DNA from 2 places in the Flexivirga sp. YIM B11880 genome. Region 2 is predicted to be linked to the other one. Evidence: riboswitches for the same ligand, from Rfam matches in the RefSeq annotation. Region 2 holds a riboswitch; the other holds the start of a gene.
The links. A riboswitch is a leader RNA that binds a small molecule or an ion and turns the genes downstream of it on or off. The one in region 2 is predicted to bind thiamine pyrophosphate.
Positions count from the first base shown of each region.

Region 1: linked by a shared signal. The riboswitch ahead of ACN8HC_RS06675 (ECF transporter S component) and the one ahead of tenA (thiaminase II) in region 2 are both predicted to bind thiamine pyrophosphate.

Region 1 is NZ_JBMAMH010000003.1:131,488-138,824, forward strand. It holds gene ACN8HC_RS06665 (aminoglycoside phosphotransferase family protein) at 1-216, opposite strand, end outside; gene dxs (1-deoxy-D-xylulose-5-phosphate synthase) at 213-2,087, opposite strand; TPP riboswitch at 2,213-2,318, shown strand; gene ACN8HC_RS06675 (ECF transporter S component) at 2,308-2,937, shown strand; gene ACN8HC_RS06680 (ABC transporter ATP-binding protein) at 2,934-4,343, shown strand; gene ACN8HC_RS06685 (energy-coupling factor transporter transmembrane component T) at 4,340-5,038, shown strand; gene ACN8HC_RS06690 (C39 family peptidase) at 5,044-6,393, opposite strand; gene ACN8HC_RS06695 (aconitate hydratase) at 6,558-7,337, opposite strand, start outside.
Region 2 is NZ_JBMAMH010000009.1:75,648-82,984, forward strand. It holds gene ACN8HC_RS13790 (SLC13 family permease) at 1-195, shown strand, start outside; gene thiD (bifunctional hydroxymethylpyrimidine kinase/phosphomethylpyrimidine kinase) at 186-1,001, opposite strand; gene thiE (thiamine phosphate synthase) at 998-1,645, opposite strand; gene thiM (hydroxyethylthiazole kinase) at 1,642-2,421, opposite strand; gene tenA (thiaminase II) at 2,418-3,095, opposite strand; TPP riboswitch at 3,089-3,201, opposite strand; gene ACN8HC_RS13815 (O-succinylhomoserine sulfhydrylase) at 3,243-4,430, opposite strand; gene ACN8HC_RS13820 (bifunctional RNase H/acid phosphatase) at 4,653-5,798, opposite strand; gene ACN8HC_RS13825 (zinc ribbon domain-containing protein) at 5,805-6,545, opposite strand; gene ACN8HC_RS13830 (Nif3-like dinuclear metal center hexameric protein) at 6,552-7,337, opposite strand, start outside.

The sequences.
Region 1 (7,337 bases), on a different contig from region 2:
CTCCGGCGAGGTGCTCGGTGAGCACGCCTTGAACCACGCCCGTCCGGCGGAGGTGTCCACCACGAGTTGGGTCGACCACGCACGCACCCGTGGCTGGCGCGGGGTCACCGGCACACGGGACAGGCCCCGCCGTTCGAGCGACTCGTCGATCCACCGCGTCGCGTCCTGGCGCCACGCATCGCTCTGCCAGAGCTGCGAGGTTGAGGAAGAGGTCACGGGTGCGACGACAGCCGCGCGATCAGTTGCGTGCCGATGACGTCCGGCGTCAACCCGATCGCCTCGAGCACCTGCCCGCGCGACGCGTGCTCCAGATATTCCTTCGGTATGCCGAAGGTGTGCACCCGGGCGGACACCTCGGCGGCGGACAGCGCGTGGGCGACCGCCACCCCGATGCCCGAGGTGACCAGGTTGTCCTCGATGACCACCACGTGTCGGACCGAGCGGGCAAGCCGCACGACGTCGTCCGACACGGGCAGGACCCATCGCGGGTCGACGACAAGCGCCGAATGACCTTGAGCTTCCAGCTTTTCGGCGACCTGCAGCGCGGTCGGGCACATGGCTCCGACGCCGACGATCAGCACCTCCGGATCGGAAGCGTCGTGCAGCACGTCGATCGAACCGTCGACCCGCACGGCGGCCAGCGGCTCGGCCACATCGCCCTTCGGGAAGCGGATCACGGTCGGCGCATCGTCGACCCAAACCGCCTCGCGCAGCTGCGTCTTCACCTGCTCACCGTCACGCGGCGCGGCGAGCCGCAGACCCGGCACGATCGAGCAGATGGACATGTCCCACATGCCGTTGTGCGACGGGCCGTCCGAACCCGTGACACCGGCCCGGTCGAGCACGAAAGTCACTCCGGCGTGGTGCAGTCCGGCGTCCATCAGCATCTGGTCGAACGCCCGGTTGAGGAACGTCGCATAGACCGCCACCACCGGGTGCATCCCGCCGTACGCCAGCCCTGACGCCATGGTGACCGCGTGCTGCTCGGCGATGCCCACGTCGATCACCCGCTCGGGGTAGGCCTCGGCGAACTTGTCGAGACCGACCGGGATCATCATCGCCGCGGTGATCGCGACCAGGTCCGGCCGTTCGGCCCCCAACCGGACCATCTCGTCGCTGAACTCGTCGGTCCAGATGCGCCCGGCCACCTCGAAAGGAAGCCCGGTCTCGGGGTTGATCTTGCCGATGCCGTGCATCCGGTCGGCCTCGTCGTCCAGAGCCGGTTGGTAACCGCGGCCCTTCTCGGTGATCACGTGCACGATGCAGGGGCCGCCGAAGGCGCGCGCCCGCCGGAGCGCCTGCTCGACCGCGGGCTCGTCGTGGCCGTCGACCGGCCCGACATACTTGATCCCGAGATCCTCGAACATGCCCTGCTGCGGATAGACGATGTCCTTGATGCCCCGCTTCACGCCGTGCAGCGTCTCGTAGACGATGTCGCCGACGACCGGCGTGCCCTTGATCGTCGTCTTGCCCCAGTCGAGCATCCGCTCGTAGTGGCGGGTGGTGCGCAACGCGGCCAAGTGGTCGGCAAGTCCGCCGATCGTCGGGGCGTAACTGCGCTCGTTGTCGTTGACCACGATCACCAGCGGCAGGTCGCGCTCGACCGCGATGTTGTTGATCGCCTCCCACGACATACCGCCGGTGAGCGCGCCGTCCCCGATGACCGCGACGGTATGACGATGAGGCTCCCCCGACAGCACCCGTGCCTTGGCGATGCCCTCCGCCCAGGACAGCGACGACGACGCATGCGAACTCTCCACGATGTCGTGCTCGGACTCCGCGCGGGACGGGTAACCCGACAGCCCGCCCTGCTTCTTCAACTTGGAGAAGTCGTGCCGTCCGGTCACCAGCTTGTGCACGTAGGACTGGTGGCCGGTGTCGAAAACGATTGCGTCCTTGGGCGACTCGAAGACCCGGTGCAGCGCGATGGTGAGCTCCACGACCCCCAGGTTGGGACCGAGATGTCCGCCGGTGCGGGACACCGAATCCACGAGGAACTCCCGGATCTCCACCGCCAGCTCGTCGAGGCGATCGGCGGGCAGCCGCCGCAGGTCCTCGGGTGACGAGATGGTCTCGAGCAATCCCACGTCGTTGGCGCCTTTCGTCGGGTACGCGTCGATCGAGTCTACGCGTCGGTAGATGGAACCTCTGGCAGGACGCACGCGGCTGCCGGTCGGTTGCCTCGAAAAGGACTGCTACCGTGGAAGGACAACATCACCGACAGGGGAGCGCTTCGGCGCTGAGAGTGCGGCCCCCCGCCGCAGACCCTTGAACCTGCTCCGGTTAGCACCGGCGAAGGGAGTCATCATGGCTACTGTCAGCGCGCCCGGCGAACGGGCGCCCATCGCTTCTTTGCTCCGCTACCGCACCATCGACCTGGTGACGGTGGCAACGCTGGGCGTTGCGTCCGGCGTCATCTTCTGGGCCTGGGACCAGGCGTGGAACGGCATCAGCACACTCGCCCTCTTCACCGCCCCGCCGTTGCTCGGGCTGCTTTCCGGCCCGTGGCTGATCGGGGGCGTGCTCGGCGGACTGATCGTGCGCAAGCCCGGCGCCGCGCTGGCCGCCGAGTTCATCGGCTCGGTCGTCGAGATGCTGATCGGCAACCAGTGGGGATCCAGCACGATGATCTCCGGCCTGCTGCAGGGCCTCGGCGTCGAGGTCGTCCTGGCGCTGGTCCTCTACAAGCGTTTCGGCGTCGTCGTGGCGGCGCTCGGCGGAGCACTCGCCGCGGCCTTCGAGATCTTCTACGAGTGGCACGCCTACTACGCCGCCTGGACCTGGAACTACAAGCTGGCCTACCTCGGCTGCACGATGCTCTCCGGCGCCGTGCTGGCCGGCGTGCTCGGCTGGCTGCTGGTGCGGGCCCTCGCCGGCACCGGTGTGCTGGACGCTTTCGGCGCGGGTCGTGAGCACCACGCCCGCCACGCGGTGTGAGCGCACTCCGCGGCTTCGGCTGGCGCCCGCTGGGGCGGCGCGAGGAGGTCATCAGTGACCTCGACCTGAGCTTCGCCCCCGGCGAGATCACCCTGCTCGCCGGCGGGAGCGGGGCGGGCAAATCGACCGTGTTGCGCGCGCTCGCCGGGCTGCTCGGGGAGGCCGTGCCCGGGGAGCAGCGCGGCTCGGTCGAGGTCGACGGCGCGTGTGGATTGCTGCTGCAGAACCCAGCCGATGCGGTAGTGGCCACGACGATCGGGCGCGAGGTCGCGTTCGGCCCGGAGAATCTGGCGGTCCCCCGCGACGAGATCTGGCGACGCGTGCGCGACGGCCTCGCCCAGGTCGGATTGTCGTATGACGTCAGTCGGCCCATCTCCGCGCTCTCCGGCGGCGAGTTGCAGCGTGTCGCGCTGGCCGGTGTGCTCGCGATCCGGCCCGGCCTGCTGCTGCTCGACGAACCGACCTCGATGCTGGACGACGAGACGGCCGACCAGGTGCGACGCTGCGTGCTCGACGCCGCGCGCACGACCGGCGCAACGACGGTCATCGTGGAGCACCGGATCGGCCCGTGGCTCCCGGACTGTGACCGGGTGGTCGTGCTGGAGCGCGGGCAGATCATCGCCGACACCACCCCCGCAGCATTCGTCACCGAGCACCACGAACGAATGCTCCGCGCCGGCGTCTGGATGCCGGAAGCGCCCGACCCGCAACCGATCTCGCTCGATCCGTCCTGGGTGACACCGGTCTGCCCGGCTCCGACCTTGAAGGCCGATGCGCTGAGCGTCGAGCTGACCCTGCGGACTTTGCAGGGCACGAGGCGTCATACCGCTCTCACCGAGGTGAACGCCCGCCTCGGGGACGGCGAACTCACCGCGCTGGTCGGCCCCTCCGGCGCCGGGAAGTCGACCCTCCTGGCCGCCTTCGCCGGCGTCCTGCAGCCCAGTGCCGGCGTCATCCAGGGCGCGACACCACCGCTGCACCGCCGTCGGTCCAGAGATCTGGCCGCTGTCGCCGGGTTCGTACCGCAGAACCCGGAGCATGGCTTCCTGCGCAGCACGGTGCGTGACGAAGTGGCCTGCACCGCAACCCGACTCGGTCGTACCGTGGCGGTCGACGACCTCCTCGAACTCATGCGGCTGGATCAGCTGTCTGCCGCCAACCCACACCATCTTTCCGGCGGTGAACAGCGGCGGCTCGCGGTCCTGGCAGCGCTGGCGCACCGACCCGGCGTGGTGCTGCTCGACGAGCCGACGGTGGGCCAGGACCGTCATACCTGGGCAGCCGTCGCCGGCTGGGCCACCGCCGCGCGCGACGCCGGCGCCACCGTCGGCGTCGCCACCCATGACGACTCGCTGACCGCGCACTCCTCGTCGATCGTTCGTCTCGAGAACGGACGAGTGGCATGAAAAGCGTCATGTTCCAGGCGAATCCGCTCGCGCTGCTGTGCTTCGGTCTCACCGCTGTCCTCGGTTCGTTCTTCGTGCGTGCCGCATCGACCGCGGTCGTGGTCGTGGCGGCCTACGTCATGCTGGCCGTGTTGTTCGTGCCCAGCTGGCGACGGCTGCTGTGGCGTCTCGTGGCGGTGGGATTCGCGGCCGTCTCGCTCTGGTGGTCCAGCTGGCTGCTCGGCGGGCACGACACCGGCGCCGCGACGATCGCCGGCGGCAAGATCCTCGTGCTCGCCATACCGGGCGTGATCGTGGCAGCGTTCATCGACCCCGCACGATTCGGTGACGCGCTCGCCCAGAACCTCCGATTGCCAGCGCGATTCGTCGGTGCGTTCACCGCATCGCTGACCCGTTTCGACCAGCTCGGCGACACCTGGGGTCAACTGCAGCGCACCCGCCGGATCCGCGGCTTCGGCCCGTCCCGCGACCCGCTCGCCCGCGCGGCGTCGGTGGCGCCTCTCACCTTCGGGCTGCTCGTCACCGCCATGCGCGGTGCCACCCAGCTGTCGCTCGCAATGGACTCACGGGGCTTCGCCACCGCACGGCACCGCACCTGGGCGATGCCGTCGACCTGGCGGCGCAGCGACACGGCGATCGTGGTCGTGGCGCTGCTGGTGACGATCGTGCTTCCGCTGGCGCTGCAGTCGGCCTGAGGGGCTTACCAGTTGGCCTCGCGCGGGGGCCGTGGCAGCCGGACGGACGCCGGGTGGTTGACGTAGACCGTCCCACCGCTGTGCGGTACCCAGACGTTCTCGAACTGCTCGCGCTGGTAGGTGACGCGTACCTGCTTGTCGTCCGGGATCAGGTGCGACGCGGGGTCGTTCATCACCGGGTCGCCGTCGGCGGTGAAGCCGACCAGCACCATGAGGTGGCCGTTGGTGGAGTAGCCGGCGCCGTCCAGCTCGGAACTCTTGAACGAGACGGACGTGATCACCGGCATCCCTGCGGCGATGAACGGCTCCGCCTCGGCGAGGTTGCGCAGCCGGGTGACGAAGCCTCCCAGCCCGAACCGCGAGGTGTATGCCGTGTTGAACGGCCAGTTGCCGCACCCCTCGTAGACGTAGTCGTAGGTGTTGCGCGCCGCGTAGTCCACCTGCGGGTCGCTGTATGACGGATCGACCCAGGACAGGTCGGCCGCGCTCGGCCCCCGCTTCCACCAGGCCAGCACCATCGCCGAGGACGTCGGCGAGCACCACGCCTCTCCCCCGTTGTCCCACTGCGGGTACTGCCCGACATGGGTCTCCTGGGAGAAGGTCGGCACGTCCAGGATCACTTCCCGACCGAGGGTGAAGGCGCTCACCGGCACCTTCGGGTCGTCCGGGAGCGCCGACGAAACCGCGCCGAGGAACCGCACGGTCGGGGTCGACGAGGTGCCGTGCAACCGCAGCAGCTGCACCCGCAACTGGAAGTCGGTGAAGGTGTGGTCGCCGTACAGGTGCAGCGTGTCGGTCCACACGGTCGCGTAGTCCGTGCCCTGCCCGTCCAGGGACTGCCGCTGGATGGCGCCACCCTGCGCGACGTCGTTGCTGCACCACCGGCCGAGCACGAACCAGTCGGTGAGCGTGCCGTCCTCGGCGTGGCCGCGGACGTTGACCTCGATCCAGGTGCCGTTCGGCGTGTCGGCGTTCCAGGACGAGATGAGCTCGGTCAGCCCGAAGCCGTTGGTCCGCCAGGGAGCGGTCCACGTGCTGACGTCATACAGCTTGGTCGGGGCGTTTTCGATGGTGGGATCTGCGAATGCGCGGGTGCCGGCCGGTCGTAAGATCCGCAGCCCGTGCTCATCGAAGTGGATGCCCTCGCCGTGACCGTGCGCCCACGCCCGCGCGCCGGAGAAGCGGTGGTAGCGGATGTGCCGGTCGGCCGCGTCCGCGGCTCCGGCGGTGGCCGCGGACGCAACCGGTGCCCCGAAGAGCAGCGTGCCGCTCACCGCCGCACTACCCAGCAGCACCTGGCGACGGTTCGGCGTTGGCAGATGTTCGGTGCTGATCAACCCGGAACGGTCGGACATGGGACGGACTCCTTCGAGCCGCGGGTGGACGGATGGGTCCTTACCAGTGTGGCGTAAACGAAGTGCGTAGTTGGCGAATCCGCGCGAATTGTTTTCATCGGCGGTGGCAACGGAAGAGCCCCACGCACCGGAAGTGCGTGGGGCTCTTCGTCAGAGGCGAACCGTCAGTCCACCAGGGACCGCAGGACGTACTGCAGGATGCCGCCGTTGCGGTAGTAGTCGGCCTCACCGGGTGTGTCGATGCGGACCACCGCGTCGAACTCCGCCTTCGTGCCGTCCTCCTTGGTGGCGGTGACGTGAATCGTCGACGGGATGCCCTCGTTGAGGGCCGTGACGCCGTCGAAGTCGAACGTCTCGGTGCCGTCCAGCCCGAGCGACTCGACGCTCTCCCCCTCGGGGAACTGCAGCGGGAGCACGCCCATGCCGATCAGGTTGGAGCGGTGGATCCGCTCGAACGACTCGGCGATCACCGCACGCACGCCGAGCAGCACGGTGCCCTTGGCGGCCCAGTCACGCGAGCTGCCGGTGCCGTATTCCTTGCCGGCGAGCACGACCAGCGGGATGCCGGCCTTCTCGTAGTTCTGCGCGGCATCGAAGATCGTCGTCTGCTCGCCACCGCGCGTGAAGTCGCGGGTGAAGCCGCCCTCGACGTCGTCCAGCAGCTGGTTGCGCAGCCTGATGTTGGCGAAGGTGCCGCGCACCATCACCTCGTGGTTGCCACGGCGCGACCCGTAGGAGTTGAAGTCCTTGCGCTCGATGCCGTGCTCGCCGAGGTACTTGCCTGCCGGGCTGTCCGCCTTGATCGACCCCGCGGGGCTGATGTGGTCGGTCGTGACCGAGTCGCCGAGCTTGGCGAGCACGCGGGCACCGTGGATGTCCTCGACCGGCTCGGGAGTCTTGCCCATGCCCTCGAAGTACGGAGGCTTGCGGACGTATGTCGACTC
Region 2 (7,337 bases):
CGGCTGATGGCGCTGCTCGTCGGCGTCAACGCGGGCCCGATCGTCACCGTCTGGGGGTCGCTCGCGACCCTCCTCTGGCTCGGCCGCTGCAAACGCGCCCAACTCTCGATTCCGTTGGTCCGCTTCACAGTTCAGAGTGCGCTCGTCGCAGTCGTCACGGTTGTCGCCGCCACCGCGGCGCTGGCTCAGGTCTGATCGGGCCCCATCCGCCAGAAGTGATGGACCGGGCCGTGCCCGCTGCCGATGGAGAGCTCGTCCGCCGCACCCAACGCGCCGGTGAGATACGTCTTGGCGTCCCGCACCGCCGCCACCCACGACTCCCGCTGGGGGCGCAGCGCCGCGATGGCGGCGGACAGGGTGCAGCCGGTGCCGTGCGTGTTCCGCGTCGCGACCCGCGGCGCGTCCAGTTCGGTGACCCGGCCGTCGACGACCAGCAGGTCGGTGCTGTCCGGTCCCTCGAGGTGGCCGCCCTTGAGCAGCACACCGCCGGCCAGTCCGGCCAGCGCATTGGCTTGACGGGCCATGTCGCAGACGGTCCGCGCCTCGGCAGCGCCCAGCAGGTCGGCCGCCTCCGGGAGGTTCGGGGTGATCAGGTCGACCAACGGGATCAGCTTGCCGCGCAACGCATCCACCGCGTCGGGCGCCAGCAGCCGGTGCCCGCTCTTGGCAACCATCACCGGATCCAGCACGACCGGCGCGGGCGCCCGCTCGCGCAACACCCCGGCGACCGCCTCGATCACCTCGGCGGTGCCGAGCATGCCGATCTTGATCGCGTCGACCCGCACGTCGTCCAGCAGGTTGGTCAGCTGCCCGGCGACCGTCGCACCGTCGAGCTGGTGGATCGCGGCGACGCCCTGGGTGTTCTGGGTGACGACGGCGGTGACCACCGCGGTCCCGAAGGCGCCCAGCGCGGAGAACGTCTTCAGGTCGGCGCTGATGCCCGCTCCGCCGCTCGGGTCGGTGCCGGCGATCGTCACCACGGTCGGGATGTATGACGTCATCGCACGCCCTCCGCGTCGAGCAGTTGCTGAGCCGCCGCAGTGGGATCGGCCGCCGCGCAGATCGCCGAAACGACTGCGACGCCGTCCGCTCCGGCAGCACGCAGGGACGCGACCTCGGCCGACGTGATCCCGCCGATCGCGACCGTCGGCAGCGCGGTGGCGGCCACCACCTCGCGCACGCCGTCGATACCCAGCGGTGCCGCGGCGTTCGGTTTGGTCGGCGTGGCGTGCACCGGCCCGACACCGAGGTGGTCGACGGTGCCGGCCGGCCAATCCCCGATCGCCACTACCTCGGCGACCGACGACACCGAGTGCCCGATGACCAGGTCCGGCCCGGCGATGCGACGCGCATCGACCGGGTGCAGGTCTGACTGGCCGAGGTGCACACCGTCGGCACCGACCGCGAGCGCGACGTCGAGCCGGTCGTCCACGACGAACGGCACGCCGAACGCCGCAGTCACCTGCCGCAATTGCCTTGCCGTATCGAGCAGTTCACGTGTCGTGGCGTGGTGGTCGCGCAGCTGCACGATCGTCACCCCGCCCGCGAGCGCCTGCCGCACCGTCTCGACGACACCGCGCTCTCCGCAGAGGGCGCGGTCGGTCACGAGGTACAGGCGGAGGCGGTCGGCGCCGATGGCGGTCATCGAATGCGCTCCAGCTGAGCCGGTCTCAGGCCGTAGAGCGCATCCAGCAGCTCGACCGCGAAAGTGCCCGGACCGGCAGACTTCTCGATGGCGATCTCGGCGGCGATCGTCCACACGGCGGTGGCCGCGAACGCGGCCTCCGCCGGCGGTCCGCAGGCAGCAAACGCCGCCGTGATCGCACCGAGCGCACACCCCACCCCGGTGACCCGCGTCATCATCGGGTCACCGTTGGACAGCGTCAGCACGCCGTCGGCGGACACGATGTGATCGGTCGGCCCGCTCACCGCGACCGCACCCCCAGTGCGGTCGCACAAGGACCGCGCCGCGTCCACGGCCTGTTCGGTGGCGACGGTGCTGTCCACTCCCCGGCCGCCGCCGTCGGCTCCGGACAGGCTGATGATCTCCGAGGCGTTGCCGCGAATCACCGTGGGCCGCAACGGCACCAGCTCTGCCGCGACGCGGTCCCGCAGCGGCAGTCCACCGACGGCGACCGGATCGAGCACCCAGGGCGTCCCGGCAGCACCGGCCGCGCGCGCCGTAGCGACCATCGTCTCGCCCAGCGCGGGCGTCAGGGTGCCTACGTTGATCAGCACGGCATCGGCGACACCGGCGAAAACCGTTGCCTCTTCGAGATTGTCGACCATCGCGGGCGCGGCGCCCAGCGCGAGCAGCGTGTTCGCGGTGAAGCCGGTGACCACCGAGTTGGTGATGCACTGCACCAGCGGCCCACGGTCACGCACCGCCGCCAGCAGCCCGCCGAGGTCCGTCGCGGTCACCACGGCCACTGCTCCCCTCGCACTGCCGCGTCCCAGAACATCCACTCGTACCGTGTCGTCGTGCCGATGTGCGCGGCCATCTCGGCGACTGCCGCATCGGACAGCCGGCTGGTGACGCCGTCGACCACCTCGAGCATCTCGGCGACGCTCTGCGCGAACCCGGGGGCGGCATACGCCTCGATCCACCGCGCATACACCGGGTCACTGGAGCTGTCGCGCTGCAGCGCCTGCCCGACCTGCTCGTAGATCCAGTAGCACGGCAGCACCGCTGCGAGTCCCTCGTGGAACGGCCGCTGGCTGCACACGCTCAGCAGGTAGCTGGTGTAGGCCGTGGTCGCAGGCGACCTCGGCGCCGTACGCGGCCGGCCCGGGTCGAGTCCCGCCTCGGCGAGCAGGGCCGGGTGCAGCTCCAGCTCGGTCGCGACGGCGGCGCCTGCATGTGCCGCCAGCGTCGGCGCCGCTTCGGTCGGAGCCTTGGCGGCGAGCAACGACAGCGCCCTGGCGTAGTCGGCGAGATAGAGCGTGTCCTGAATGATGAAGTACCCGAACGCTTCTCGTGGGAGAGTCCCGTCAGCCAGGCCCTGGAGGAACTCGTGCGCGAGCACCCTCTTCAGACCGTCCTCCATCGGTGCTCCCAGCACCGGCCACCAGCTGTATGACGACGCCACAGACATCGCGAATCCCTTCCTCCGCCGGCATTGTCCGGCTCAGGTCGTAGCGGTCGGCGACAGATTGGTCGCCCTCTCAGCCCGGTCCGTCCGAGCTCCCGCGGGTTGTCGGCACCACCGTAGCCCCTGCCGGCGCCACGCCGTGCCGAAGGGTCAGCCCAGCGCGCGGATGACGTCCCGCACCAGGTCGTCGCGGTCCTCCAGGCCGACCGACAGGCGCAGCACACCGTCGGTGATGCCGACAGCGGCGCGCGCCTCAGCTCCCATCCGGCGATGGGTCGTCGTCGCCGGGTGCGTGATGAGCGACTTGGAATCGCCGAGGTTGTTCGAGATGTCGATGATCTCAAGGGAGTTCATGAACGCGAAGGCGTCGTCCTTACCGCCGTCGAGCTCGAAGGTCACGACAGTGCCGCCACCGGTCATCTGCCGCTGGGCGAGCTCGTACTGGGCGTGCGACTCCAGGAACGGATACCGGACCTGCCGGATGGCGGGGTGCTTCTGCAGCGCGTCGGCCAGCTGCAGCGCCGCCCGCGCCTGCGCCTCCACACGCAGCCGGAGCGTCTCCAGCCCCTTGGTCAGCAACCACGCGTTGAACGGCGACATCGACGGACCGGTGTGCCGCAGCAGGTTCTCGACCGGGCCGTGGATGTAGTCGTCGGGACCGAGGATGGCGCCGCCGAGCACCCGGCCCTGACCGTCGATGTGCTTGGTTGCCGAGTAGACCACGATGTCCGCGCCGTGCTGCAGCGGCGCCGAGAAAACGGGGGTGCCGAAGACGTTGTCGACCACGACCTTCGCCCCCGCCGCGTGCGCGTGCCGGGCGACGAACTCGATGTCGACCAGCTCCTGCATCGGGTTGCTGGGCGTCTCGAAGAACACGGCAGCCGTCGGCTCGGCGAGCGCAGCCGCCCACTGTTCGTTGTCCGGTCCGTCGACGAACACGGTCTCGACACCCCACCGCGGCAGGATCTCGTCGAGGATCACGAAGCACGACCCGAACAGTCCGCGGGCTGCGACGACCCGGTCACCAGCGCCGAGCAGTGCGGCGAGTGCGGTGAAGACCGCCCCCATGCCGGACCCCGTGGCATAGCACGCCTCCGCGCCCTCCAGCTGCCGCAGTCGCTCCTCGAAGACCGCGACGGTGGGGTTGCCGTAGCGGCTGTAGACGAAGCGGTCGACCTCGCCGGTGAACGCCGCCTCGGCGTCCTGCGCCGACTGGTAGACGAAACCCGATGTCAGATAGAGCGCCTCGGACGTCTCCTCGAAGCCGCTGCGCGCCAGACCGCCTCGCACCGCGATGGTGTCCGGTGACCAGTTGTCATCGTGTCCGATACGACTCACGTCGGTAGCTTCCCACAACCTGTCGACGCCACCGCCACGCCGGTCGAGCGTCACAACCGGCACACCCGCGACCATCCCGACTTCCGCACGCAACACGCCGAACAGTGCCGGCCGCACGACAACCCGACGCCGCGGAGACGACGACCCAAACAAGCGGCGGGTCGCAACGAACTCGTTCGTTGCCATCCGCCGCTTGTCTTGCGAGGAATCGGAGCAAAAATCTCAGCGCAGGTGGTGGGTGTCGTTGGTGTAGGCGACGCTCGCCGAGCCGTCGCCATACACGTCGATCTCGGTCAACGAGGCCGGGTCGGCGGCGATCAGCCAGGCGTGCCCCAAGCTCAGCCCCAGCAGCGAACGCAGGACGACGAGGATCGGCATCCGGTGCGTCGCGACGATCACGGTGCCACCACGGGCGACGGCCCGCTCGCGGGCGGCCTTCACCCGCTCGGTCAGCTCGCGGTGGGTCTCACCGCCCTCGATGCGGAAGTCCTCCTCGGCGCGCATTCGCGCGGGGTCACCCGGATAGCGCTCACCGATCTCGGGGTAGCTCAGGCCGTCCCACGCACCGAACGCCTGCTCGTCCCAGTCCGCGTCGACGATCGGCTCGACGCCGAGCGCACGTGCCGCGGCCTCCCCCGTCTGCCGGGCCCGGGCCAGCGAGGACGTCACGATCGACACCGGACCGGTGACCAGTTCGGCGAGCGCCTTCGCGGCGCGCTCGGCCTGCTCGGTGCCGAGCTCGTTGAGGCCGGGGTCGGATCCGCCGCGGCCGTCCAACCGGCCACTGACGGTGAAGTCGGTGACGCCGTGCCGCAGCAGGATCAGCCGGGACGCGACCGGCCGGGCCGGCAGGGACGGCCGTGACTCGCCGGTCGACGTGCTCGACTCACCGGTCGAGGTGCTCGGCTGCTCGGCGTCCTGCCGCCACAGGTCCCGCTCGACGTGCTTGCCGTCCATGCCGTCGTTGGACAACTTGTCGGCAGCCTTGTTCTGCGCCCGCGGGATCCAGGTCCACTCGACGACGCCGCCGCCGGCGGCTCGCAGCTCTCGCACGATCTCCTCTGCCTCGCCGGCGAGACGTCGCATGTCCTCGTGCTTGATCTTCCAGCGCCCGGCCATCTGCTCGATGACCAGCCGGGAGTCCATCCGGACCGTCACCTGCGCGCCTTCGTCGATCTGCTGGGCAGCCCGCAGGCCGGCGATCAGCCCCTGGTATTCGGCGACGTTGTTGCTGGCCTTGCCGAGCGGTGCCGCCCGCTCGGCGAGCAGCGACCGGTCCTGTGCGTCCCGCACCAGCGCGCCGTACCCGGCGACACCCGGGTTGCCGCGGGATCCGCCGTCGGCCTCGACAATCAGCGCACGCGTCATCTGCGTCTAGAGCCCCGACTCGGCGGTGCGGATAAGAATCCGGCGGCACTCCTCACAGCGCAGCACCTCGTCCTCCGGCGCCGACCGGATCCGCGACAACTCGGCCTGACCGAGCTCCAGGCCGCAGCCGCTGCACCGCTTCTGCTGCAGGGCCGCGGCCGCCACCCCGCCCATCTGGTCGCGCAGCTTCTCGTAGAGCGGGAGCAATTCGGCGCCCACGCCCGCTGCCACGTCGGCGCGCTCCCGCTGCACGCGCTCGCGCTCGCTCTCGATCTCGGCGAGCGCGGCGTCCCGGTCGGAAGTCAGCCGCTCGACCGCCGCCGCGGCCTCCTGCTGCGCGGTCTCCTTGGCCTGCAACTCCCCCTGCAGGCTCTCGGCACGCTCCATGACCTCCAGCTCGACGTCCTCGAGCTCGGCCTGCCGACGGGCCAGCGTCTCCAGCTCGTGCTGCAGGTTCTGCAACTCCTTGGCGGTGCCGGTGCCGCTCTCGAGTCGGGTGCGGTCGCGGTCGGCGCGGTCGCAGACCAGTTGCACGTCGGCGTCTGCCTTGCTGACCGCACGCTCGTTGTCCTGCACCGCGGTGCGCGCGAGGACGACATCCTCCTGCAGCCGGGCGGCCGCCGCCGTCGCCTCGGCCAGCTGCACCTGCACCGGCAGGGTGCGCTCCCGGTGGGCGAGCTGGTCGAGCCGGGTGTCGAGTTTCTGCAGGTCCAGCAGTCGCCACTGCTTGGTCAGATCAGCCTTCACGTGAGCTCACTGTTCCTTGTCGTCGGTCGTTGCCGGGCGCTCGGTGGGCACCACGAAGTCCCAAGGGTCCGTGCGCAACTGCGACACGGTCGTCTCCACGTCATACCTTTGCTCGCGCAGTGCCCCGCGCACGCGGTCGGCGCAGCCGGCCAGCCAGAGCCATTCGGTCGCCCAGTGCCCCGCGTCGATGAGGTATGGCGCGCCGCCACGCGCCTCCTCCCGCGCCTCCAACGCCGGATGGTGCCGCAGATCAGCGGTCACGTAGACGTCGGCGCCGCTGCGCCGGACCGCGTCGAACCTGCTGTCCCCGGCGCCGCCCTGGACGGCCACCCGGCGCACGGTCGCGTCCGGGTCACCGCTCACCCGCAGCCCGGCCGGCGCGGCCGGGAGCGCGTCCGCGAGGCGTCGCGCGTAGGCACCCAGCGTGGTGGGTTCGGCCAGGTCGCCGACCTTGCCGATCGGCTGGCCGTCCTCCTCGTCCAGCGGCCCGGCGTCGCCCGGCAGGCCGCAGGCCGCTGCGAGGGCATCGTTGACCCCTGGCGTCGCCACGTCGGCGTTGGTGTGCGCACAGTAGAGCGCGATGTCCGCGACGACGAGGGTCGTCACCGCGGTGCCCTTGGCGGTCGTCGTCGCGACGGAGTGCACGCCCCGCAACAGCAGCGGGTGATGCGTCACCAGCAGGTCGGCGCCCGCCTCCCGGGCCTCCTCGATCACCGACAGCGTCGGGTCCACCGCGAAGTGCACCAGCCGCACGGTCTGCTCGGGGTCACCGGTCACCAGACCAACCCGGTC